2 regions of the Halanaerobaculum tunisiense genome follow, and region 2 is predicted to be linked to the other one. Evidence: riboswitches for the same ligand, from Rfam matches in the RefSeq annotation. Region 2 holds a riboswitch; the other holds the start of a gene.
The links. A riboswitch is a leader RNA that binds a small molecule or an ion and turns the genes downstream of it on or off. The one in region 2 is predicted to bind cyclic di-GMP.
Positions count from the first base shown of each region.

Region 1 (5,404 bases), on a different contig from region 2:
GCTTCAGCTAATAGAATAAGACAAGAAATGGTCAGCGATATGGTTGATATTCGAGCAGCAATTGAGTTTTCTAACTATTGTACTAAAAATTGCAACTATTGCGGCTTGCGTCGGGATAATGATATTCCCCGCTATCGAATGACTGAGGATGAAATTTTAGAAGGAGTAGCGGAGATAAATGAGTTAGGGATTAAGACGGTTATTCTCCAGTCTGGTGAGGATCCGTGGTATACTACTGATAAAATTGTTAGTATCATCCGACGGATTAAAGAAGAGTTTGGGATGCAGATTACTCTTAGTTTAGGTGAGCGATCTTATAAAGAGTACCAGACTTTTAGAGAGGCAGGGGCCAACAACTATTTGCTCAAGATAGAAGCAGCTAATCTTTGTTTATTTGACCAGATTAATCCTGATGATGATTATGAGACGAGAAAACAGCATACTAAATGGCTCAAGGAATTAGGTTATATTACTGGCTCAGGAGGGATGATTGGTCTACCTAATCAGACTATAGACCACTTAGCTGAAGATATTCTCTTCCAGAAGAAGTATGGGATTCATATGATTGGAGTTGGCCCGTTTTTACCAGCTGCTGGAACACCATACGAAGACTATACTGCTGGTGATTTTTTATTATCACTAAAGGTTGTAGCAGTGATGCGTCTGGTCTGTCAAAATGTATTTATTCCTTCGACGACTGCCTTAGCTTCTTTAACTGAAGATGGGCAAACAGAAGGCTTAAGAGCAGGAGCTAATGTGATTATGTTGATTATGACTCCTCCTGCCTTACGAGATAATTATCAGATTTATAGTGAGAAGAATATGGTTGATTTAGATTTTGCTGTTCAATCCATTTTAGAGGCTGATCGAAAAATTCCCCCATATATTAATCTAGACCAACTTAAGCGGATAGATAGGAGTGAGATAGATGCAGAAAACACCACAGGCTAATCGAGTTCATATAGCTATTTTAGGGCGGAGAAATGTTGGTAAATCGAGTTTGATTAATGCTTTAACTAATCAGGAATTAGCAGTTGTATCAGAGATAGCAGGGACTACTACGGACCCAGTTTATAAGTCGATGGAATTACATCCTTTAGGTCCAGTAACGATGATTGATACTGCCGGAATTGATGATACAGGTGAATTAGGTGAGTTACGAGTCAAGAAGACTAAAGAAGTCTTAGGCCGGACTGATTTAGCAGTCTTAGTAGTTGATCCTGAACAAGGAGTTGGTGACTACGAGAAGGAACTGTTAGCAGAAGTTGAAGCTAGAGAAATACCTGTAGTAGGAGTTATTAATAAATTAGACAAAGTAGAAGAAATAGATGAACAAGAACTAATGGAAGAGTTAGGTACTAAGTTATTAACTGTCAGTGCTACAGAAGAGACAGGAGTTGAAGAACTAAAGAAAGAGATTGTCTTTAATGCTCCAACCGAATTTGAAGAGCCACATATTATTGGTGATTTAATCGAGCCTCAAGATACAGTTGTTCTAGTAGTTCCAATTGATAGTGCTGCACCTAAGGGGCGCTTGATCTTACCTCAGATGCAGACTTTACGTGATGTATTGGATAATGATGCGCAGGCAATGGTGGCCAAGGATACTGAATTAGAAGGAGCTTTAGCTGAGCTGGAGTCTAAGCCAGAGATGGTGGTAACTGATTCACAAGCCTTTAAAGATGTATCTACTGTAGTACCAGAAGAGATTAAGTTGACTGGTTTTTCTATTCTTTTTGCTCGCTATAAAGGTGATTTAGAGATTTATACTAGGGGAGTTAAAGGAATTGAAGCATTAAATCCGGGCGATCAAGTCTTAATAGCTGAATCTTGTACTCATCATCGGACTGCTGAGGATATAGGAACAGTCAAGATTCCTAATTGGATAGAAGGATTTGTTGGTGGAGAATTGGAGTTTGACCATGTAGCTGGCCGAGAATTTCCAGGACAGATTGAGAAATATGATTTGATAGTCCAGTGTGGTGGTTGTATGACGAATAGAAAAGAAATATTATATCGGTTAAAGAAAGCTGACAGTTTAGGTATTCCAGTTATTAATTATGGGATGTTGATTGCTCATGTGCATGGGATTTTGGATCGGGCTTTAGAACCTTTTCCCACTGCTAAAGAGATTTGGGCCCAAGAATAAGTAAAAAAGGGATGATGTAAGTGATTTATCTTGATAATGCAGCTACAAGTTGGCCGAAACCAGAACAAGTCTATCAGGCTATGGATCAGTTTATGCGCCAGAAGGCAGCCAACCCAGGTCGGGCCGGACATCAGATGGCTGCTCAAGCTGGGGAAGTAGTCTGGCAGACAAGAAATTTGATAGCAGATTTCTTTAATGCAACTAGTAGTCAAGAGATTATCCTAACTAAGAATGCAACGGAAGCTTTAAATTTGGCTCTGCAAGGTTATTTAGAAACAGGAGATCATGTAGTAACGACTAGTTTGGCCCATAACTCTATTTTACGACCACTAAAAGAATTAGAACCAGAGATAGAGTTAACAATTGTTCCTGCAGATAATAGAGGCCAGGTTAAGTTAGAGCAGATACAGAATAGTCTCCAGGAGAATACTAAGTTAGTAGCTGTAAGTCATGCTTCTAATGTAACTGGTTATTTATTACCTCTAGCAGAATTAGGAGAGTTAGTAGCAGATAAAGATATTAGATTATTAGTTGATGCCGCCCAGACAGCTGGGGTTTATCCGATTGATGTCCAACAGATGAAGATTGATCTGCTAGCTTTTACAGGGCATAAGTCTTTATTTGGCCCGCCAGGGACAGGAGGACTGTATTTAAAGGAGGATATAGAACTCAACCCCCTACTAACAGGAGGAACTGGTAGTAATTCAGAGGATATTTACCAACCTCGGATCAGACCAGATAGATACGAGAGTGGAACCCCTAATACAGTTGGTTTAGCTGGCTTACAGTCAGGAGTAGAATTTATTCTAGAGCAAGGTTTAGCTGATATTAGACAACATGAGAAAAAATTAGTAAAGTATTTAGTTACTGAATTAGAACAGATACCAGAAGTTAATTTATATAGACCAACTGAGATAGAGAATCAAGTGCAACTTCTGTCAGTTAATTTTGGCACTGAAGATGCAGGTGAAGTAGGTTATGTTTTAGATAAGGCCTTTGATGTAGCAGTCAGAACTGGTCTCCATTGTGCTCCTTTAGCTCACCGTAGTTTAGGTACTTTTGAACAGGGGACAGTTAGATTTAGTGTTGGTTATTTTAATACATTAGAGGAGATAAAAAAAGTAGTAGAGATCAGTCAAGAAATAGCTGCTGAAGTTTAGGAAGCTGGAAATATTAAGTAACAACTTCATTAATGAAGTTGCTATGGGAGATGAATAAACTTAAGGAATTATTTAAAAATATTATACCCTAATAGTATTTCAAATTGACTATCCTCCCCTGAATTCAGGGGAGGATTTGTTTAGTTAATCTATTTTTATAACTGGATTAAAAAATAATATCTGGTTGAGAAAGGAAAAACGAAAATTATCTAGTATTATTGTAATAAGTAATTAAAAAGTAAATAAATCGATTTATCCTCAAAAAAGTCACACTTATTGAAAAATAAGGTCGCAAAGTTATGAGTTTACGGTGTAATTATTATGCTAGGACTGTCAGGCTACCGAAAGGAATATTTCGTTTATAGATCCTATTCCTTAGTTTTATTTGGCGAGGAGTAGGATCTGTTTGTAATTATTGTAAAAAATATCTATGGGTTTATTTAGCAGGAATCTTGATTAAAATAGTGAATAAAATATAACATAAGGAATGGTGGTTAAATGTGACAGGAACTATAGTAAATACAATAGCAATTGTCATTGGAGGTAGTATAGGATTATTTTTGGGAGATAAACTCCCCAATTCGCTAAAAGAAGTTGTAATTCAGGGGCTAAGTCTTGCTGTCTTATTAATTGGGTTCCAAATGGCTCTCAAAGGTCAAGAAATGACTTTAATAATTTTTAGTTTAGTGATTGGAGGTCTGATTGGGGAAGGACTAAAGATTGAAACCAGATTAGAGCAGGTAGGTAATTGGTTAGAAGGAATATTTGGTAGTCAAGATGGTCTAGTAGTTGGCTTTGTGCAGTGTAGTTTGATTTATTGTGTGGGGGCTATGGCTATTATGGGGGCGGTTCAGGATGGATTACAACAAAATCCTTCTACTTTATATGCTAAATCACTACTAGATGGATTTTCTGCTATTGCTTTTGCGTCCACATTGGGGGCAGGGGTTATTTTAGCAGCTGGTTCTGTTTTGGTCTACCAAGGAACAATCACTTTGTTAGCTAGCTGGTTAACTAGTATTTTAACCTCCAATGTAGTGACTGAGATGACAGCTATTGGTGGATTATTGATTGTAGGAATTGCTCTTAATATATTAGAAATAACTGAGATCAAAGTGGGTAATTTATTACCTGCAATTTTAGTTAATGTTTTGTTAGTAACTTTCTTTTAGATCTTAGTTAGGTTGAAAATAATAAGTTAGGAAGGGGGGGAGACGATGTCTGAAAATAAGTCAAAAAAAGAGATCACTTTACAGATTATACCCCATACTTCGCAAGATGTATTCCGGATTCGAATTCCAAAAAAATGGTTAAGAGTTGCTGGTGTTTGTTTATTAGTTAGTCTGGTATCTCTACTAGGGTGTTTATATTATTACTATACCCAGTATGATTCTGTGCAGCAAAAAATAGCAACTCTTAAACCTTATGAGCAACAAAACAAACAATTAAAGAAGAAAAACGAACATTTGTATGAAAAGCTAGCTAAGTTATCTCGGGAGACAGAAAAAATAAAAGAACAATTTAGTCAACTAAAGAAAGAAAACCGTAAGATCAAGCAGATGGTTGATTTTAATAGCCAGCCTGACCAGCAAGCTAAAGTAGATTCTACAACAGTTAAAACAGTAAGTTATACTCCAAAGCAAGCAAATGAAAATGTGGTTCGACAGGCGGAAAAAAATGTTAGTTCTTTACAAAAGGATCTACCACAAGGGGAACAGAAATTATCCCAACTGAAAGAAGATGTCACAAGGTATAAAGATTATTTAGCTTCTAAACCACAAGGGTGGCCGATTAAGAAGCAGAAAGGAAAAATCAGCTCTGCCTATGGTTATCGTGATCACCCCGTATTGAATAGAAAAGTGTTTCATGATGGGGTAGACATTGGAGTCTGGTATAATCACAAGGCAATTGCTACTGGAAGAGGAAAAGTTATCTTTGCTGGGCAAAAACAAGGTTACGGAAAAGCAATTATTATTGATCATGGTTATGGCTACCGAACTTTATATGGACATAATAAACGATTGTTAGTTAGAGTAGGTGAGCAAGTAAGTAGAGGACAGACTATTGCTTTAACTGGTAATACAGGCCGGAGTAC
Region 1 is NZ_BAAHYI010000002.1:26,576-31,979, forward strand. It holds gene hydE ([FeFe] hydrogenase H-cluster radical SAM maturase HydE) at 1-951, shown strand, start outside; gene hydF ([FeFe] hydrogenase H-cluster maturation GTPase HydF) at 929-2,149, shown strand; gene ACYQ3D_RS01750 (aminotransferase class V-fold PLP-dependent enzyme) at 2,170-3,309, shown strand; cyclic di-GMP riboswitch class I at 3,566-3,655, shown strand; gene ACYQ3D_RS01755 (DUF554 domain-containing protein) at 3,810-4,481, shown strand; gene ACYQ3D_RS01760 (peptidoglycan DD-metalloendopeptidase family protein) at 4,527-5,404, shown strand, end outside.
Region 1: another riboswitch for cyclic di-GMP. It lies ahead of ACYQ3D_RS01755 (DUF554 domain-containing protein); the one in region 2 lies ahead of ACYQ3D_RS05310 (Spo0E family sporulation regulatory protein-aspartic acid phosphatase).

Region 2 (5,404 bases):
TAGTTAGTCTCTCTATCACAGCCAGCTAAGATATTAGCTACTGTTAAAGGACTAGCGATTCCTTGTCTGTAAGTAACAGCTGTCTGAGCTGGTATATCTCGTTGGCCCTTTCTAGCAATCGTAATCAAATTATGTTGGCCTCTAGCAGCCGGGAACAATTTTAAATTATTAAAATTAATTAACTGTTGAATACTACTTCTGTGCTGTAAATCTTCTCTTAACTTTTGAGCTCTAGTAGCCCGTAAGAAATAATTAGTCGTAATTAAAGCTAAATGACCTTGCTCCTTAACTAGATCAAGTCCTAAATGAAAGAAAAAATAAAACAGATCCATCTTACCAGTATAATACTGACCTAGTTTATACTTCTTTATCTTTCTAAATAACTTCTTATTCCCTTTCTCTCCTAAATAAGGAGGATTCCCAATTATTAGATCAAAACCAGACTGAAGAGTAAATACTTCGGGGAAATAAAATGAAAAAGAAAAACCGGCTCCAGTTAATTGGGCCAACTTATTATCTAGTTTAGCACCTAATTCATTTCGCAACTGAGCATCTGCCTGTTGATACTCCTCTTTTAACTCTTTAATCGGCTGTAAACTAGAGTTAAATAAATTATCCTCTGTAGTCAACAAGGAATTACCTGTTACATACTTATAGCGTAAATTAGAAAAAGGTTCTAGATTAGCCTGTTGCTCCTGGTCAGCTGCTAAGGATAACCATAATCTCAATTTAGTTATCTCTACAGCCTGCCTATCTAAATCAACTCCGTATAAAGCTTGTTTAATTGTCTCTAACTTCAGCTGATAAGTGGTCAACTCTTGGTTTAACTGACTTCTTAGTTGCACAATAGTCTGTAACATCCCAACTACAAAAGCTCCCGAGCCAACAGCAGGGTCACAAACTTTAATCTGGGCTAATTTATTATCTATCTTAGTTGCTTGCTTCTTTAAATCTTTGTCACTGCTACCTCTAAAAACTAAATTTCTTAGTCTACTATCTTTAATATCCAACTCCTCTGCTAAATAATTAACTACCCCTTCTTGGCACATATAATAGACAATCTTCTGCGGAGTATAAAAAACCCCTCGCTTCTTGCGACTAACTTCTTTAGAGAGATCTTCAAATAAGTCACCTAAAATCCGGGGCGTAACTGCTAGTTCCCTGTGCCACGGAAAATTCTCCTCTAAACTATAATTATATTTAGCCAAAGTAGTCAAGATTGTAAATAACAACTGATTATCAACTCTATAAGCAGCAAAGTCCTGCTGAGGAAAAAAATCATTAAAAATAGATGAACAATAAAAGGGCCAAGCTAACTCGTCATTAGCACTAGCTAAGTGATGGAGTTCTAATAGTGAATCAGCCAACCAATCCTTCTGTTCGATAAACTTAAGCACTAACAATTGTAAAAAAACTTCTTTAGCTGCTTGAAAAGAATCTTTGGCTCCAGTTTCTTCTAGCTGCTCAGCCAACCTACTAACTAAACTATTACAACTTCTAAAAAAATGATTACTTAACTTCTTCTGTTGAAAAGCTTGTTTAAACTCAGCTATACTAGGTTGTCGCTGATTGATTAAGCTCCCTATTTGCTCTCTAAACCAATAATCTTGGTTGTTAGTACCTAAAGAGTAATAATCTATCCGCGGTAGCGGAAAATCCAAATCAACCAAGGATAGCTTCCATTCTTGTCGGGAAGGATAAACAAAAACTACTAGTAACTGGGAAGCATAAAATTGATTTAAAAAATGATTAATCTGTTGGCCCGCATCTTGAGCCAGTCTAACCACTATAATTGGTAGTTGGTGCCCGTTTTGATCAGAATAAATGGCTTGTTGATGACAGCTTAAAATCTCTGGTCTATATAGTTGCGGAATCTCTAGTTGGTTACTTTTTTTCTTGATCCCTTGAGACCAAGAATTTAGTAATTGAAACAACTTATCAGTTGTAAAAGAACTACGATAAAGATCTGCTAAATCTACCTGTTTCATTAAATTACTCCTCCTCATCTCCTTCTTCATCGGAATCAGATATTCTTTCTAGCCCCTCTAAATTTAACCAAGAACTAGCTGCACCAAATTTAGTATCAACTACTACTCCTAAAGAAAAGGCAGCAATAACTAAATAAGCTAGGGCACCAAGAATTGGAATAGATTTAACTAACCACAGAGCAACCACCCCAAACAATAACTCCACTAGAATATTGACCTCTAGATTAGCAGTAGCTTTAATCCGTTGGCCCACTAATAAAGCAACTGCTACTGAACCAATAAATTGGATAATTAAAAAAGCCAATACGATCACTGGTACCAGCGGTAAACCTATAATTGATATAACAGATAATAAAATAAATACAGGCAACAATAAAAGACAAAGACTACCTATGCCTAACTTTTTAACAGGAGTTTCTGCTAAAGCAGCAGTCATTGTTTTCTCTCGTGTAGGAAATAAAGCAACTACTAATACAGCCAAACCATAAACTACAATTAATTTCAATATCTTAAACCCCCAACCTAACAAAATAAATGGGAGATCAAACTCCCAAGCAGTTTGAAAGCCATCTACTTCAACAACATCTCCTGCTATGTAAGTCTGAGGAGCTTGATCTATAGTCCCTAATAAAGATACTAAGTCTCCACCAATTGAATTATTAATCTCTATATCTCCTAAGACTGCTACTACATCCCCATTAACTTTTCCATCAATTTTAATATCTCCCAAGACAGCCACTACATCTTCTACAACTTCTTGCTCTTTCGAAACATGAATATCACCTAGCACTTTTACAATGCTACTATCTTGATCCACATTGATAGAAACCTCTGCAGCTGACGTAGCAGGTATTCCAAAACTAATGATTAATAATAAAACCATTATCAATATATACTTATTCTGCTCCATTAACTTCTCCCTCCTCAAATAAAATCTTACTTAAAACATCATTGTATATACTAGTGGTTTAAAAGTTTACACTTCACTAGATTATGATATGCAGCTTAAAGCCAAAAAACTATCCAACAGGCTTTTAATAATTATATACCTACTAACCATAAAAAACAAGATCCTCCTCAACCTCAAGTAGGACTTACAACTATTGATTCAAAAACCGGTCATATTAAAACAATAGTTGGAGGACGAGGAGAAGAAACTAAATATAATATGGAGTCTTAGCTAATCAAGGAATTAAAATAAATCCAATAGCTATTCAAAAAGTAATTGATAAACAATCACAAATGAAATATAAAGTTACTGTCTAAGATTAGCCAAGGAATTTATTGTAATTTAAAATTTTTTTACTCCTTTAAAATAAAAAGACCTAAGCATTAGCTTAGGTCTTTACTTATCTTGTTGCTTAAAAATTATAACTCTCCTTAAGATATTTAATTATAACTTTATCTAATTTTTTGCTTAATTTCTGAACTTCTTCATTAAGTAAATCTTCTTGTTGGGTTACCTTCTTTAATAATTTTCTCCTTTTATTATTAATTTTATCTTTCATATTATCATCTCCATTCTAAATTATCTTATGGGTTCCTTAAAATTATCTTCAAAAAAAATAAACCCATCCCTTGCAAGGGATGGGTTCACCACTAGCTCCATATAATCCAGGCAACCAAATAAAGATTATACTTCATCGCTCCCTATTTGGAATTTTTGCGATTAATTCATTGATCAATTTAATTATAACAAAAAAAGATCATATTTAAAGTAGAAATGTAATATAATTATAAAGTAATCAAATTAATGACTTAAATGATATCTTTTCTGTTATTATTTTTTTAGCATGAATTCTACCATCATTAATCATTGCCATTACTGCTGGAAAAACATTATTATAGGCTATAGTGCCTACTATTTCTCCAGCGAACTTATGACCTAAAACTACAGGAGCCTGTTCCTAATAGCCCACGACTCACAGCTCATAGCTGATATGAAATAAAAATATTAATTTAAGGTATATGAATTGCCTCATTATTTAAAGCATATGTCGCCTCCATAATAGATTCAGACAGAGTAGGATGAGGATGAATTGTTTCTGCTATTTCCTCTCTAATAGCTTCTAAATTAATAGCAAAAGTAGTTTCAGATATTAGTTCTGTAGCATGAGCCCCTATAATATGAACACCTAAAATCTCATCATACTTCTTATCAGTGATAATCTTTACAAAACCATTATCTTTTCCCATTACAGTAGCCTTCCCACTAGCCGTTAACGGAAACTTTCCTATTTTTAACTCATATCCTGCTTCTATTGCTTGTTCCTCTGTTAATCCTACTGCTGCTACTTCAGGATGGGTATAAATACATCGTGGTACTGCTTTATAATTAATTTGTTTATCTGCCCCACATATATTTTCAGCCGCAATTAATCCCTCTGCTGTAGCAACATGAGCTAATTGTGGAGAAGCTAATAAGTCACCTACAGCATAAATACCTTTAATCTCTGTTTCTAAATATTCATCAACTGGAATTTTCCCCTTATTTAATCTTAAATTTAAAGCTTCAATTCCATTAACATGTGGCTTACGTCCTACTGATATAAGTACCTTATCAGCCTTTAATTGGCTCTTTTGTTCATCAATAATAAATTGTATATTCTTTTCCTTTGTACCACTAACTTCTTTAACTTGAGCATTAGTTTGAATTTTAATTCCTTTTTTCTTAAGTTCTGTTTCTAATTCAACTGCTAATTCCTTATCTTCTCTAGGAATTAATCTATCCATCATTTCTATAACTGTCACTTCAGTACCTAAAGTAGAAAAGATTGAAGCAAACTCAACTCCAATTACTCCTCCTCCGATAATAACTAATCTATTAGGGATCTCTTCTAATTTAAGTGCTTCCTTACTAGTAATTACATTGGCTCCATCAATACCTGGAATAGGAACTGAAGCTGGCTTAGAACCCATTGCCAAAATAATATTTTCCGCTTCTATTTTCTTCTGTTCATCTTCAGTTTGAACCTTAATTAAACCTGGGCTTACAACTTCTCCATGGCCATTAATTACCTCTACTTGATTACTTTTCATTAAATGATCTATTCCTTGCACTAATTTATTAACAGCACTGTCTTTCCAATTCATAACCTCTGCAAAATCAATCTCATAGTCTGTAACTTCAACTCCAAATTTCTTACTTTCATCTATAGTTTCAACTACTTCAGCAGATTTTAAAAGAGCTTTAGTTGGAATACAACCTCGATTAAGACACGTCCCACCAAGTTTATCTTGTTCAATCAAAGCTACCTTTTTGTCATTTTGAGCAGCTCGAATAGCAGCTGGATATCCACCAGGACCGCCTCCAATAACTGCAACATCTATTTGTTTTTCAGCCAAATTTTTCACCCCTTTGCATTTTCAAAAACATCACGCGCATGATAAGAACTTCTTACTAGTGGCCCTGCATA
Region 2 is NZ_BAAHYI010000004.1:156,989-162,392, reverse strand. It holds gene ACYQ3D_RS05320 (Eco57I restriction-modification methylase domain-containing protein) at 1-1,988, opposite strand, end outside; gene ACYQ3D_RS05315 (DUF8173 domain-containing protein) at 1,993-2,898, opposite strand; gene ACYQ3D_RS05310 (Spo0E family sporulation regulatory protein-aspartic acid phosphatase) at 3,350-3,496, opposite strand; cyclic di-GMP riboswitch class II at 3,565-3,646, opposite strand; gene lpdA (dihydrolipoyl dehydrogenase) at 3,948-5,333, opposite strand; gene lipA (lipoyl synthase) at 5,339-5,404, opposite strand, start outside.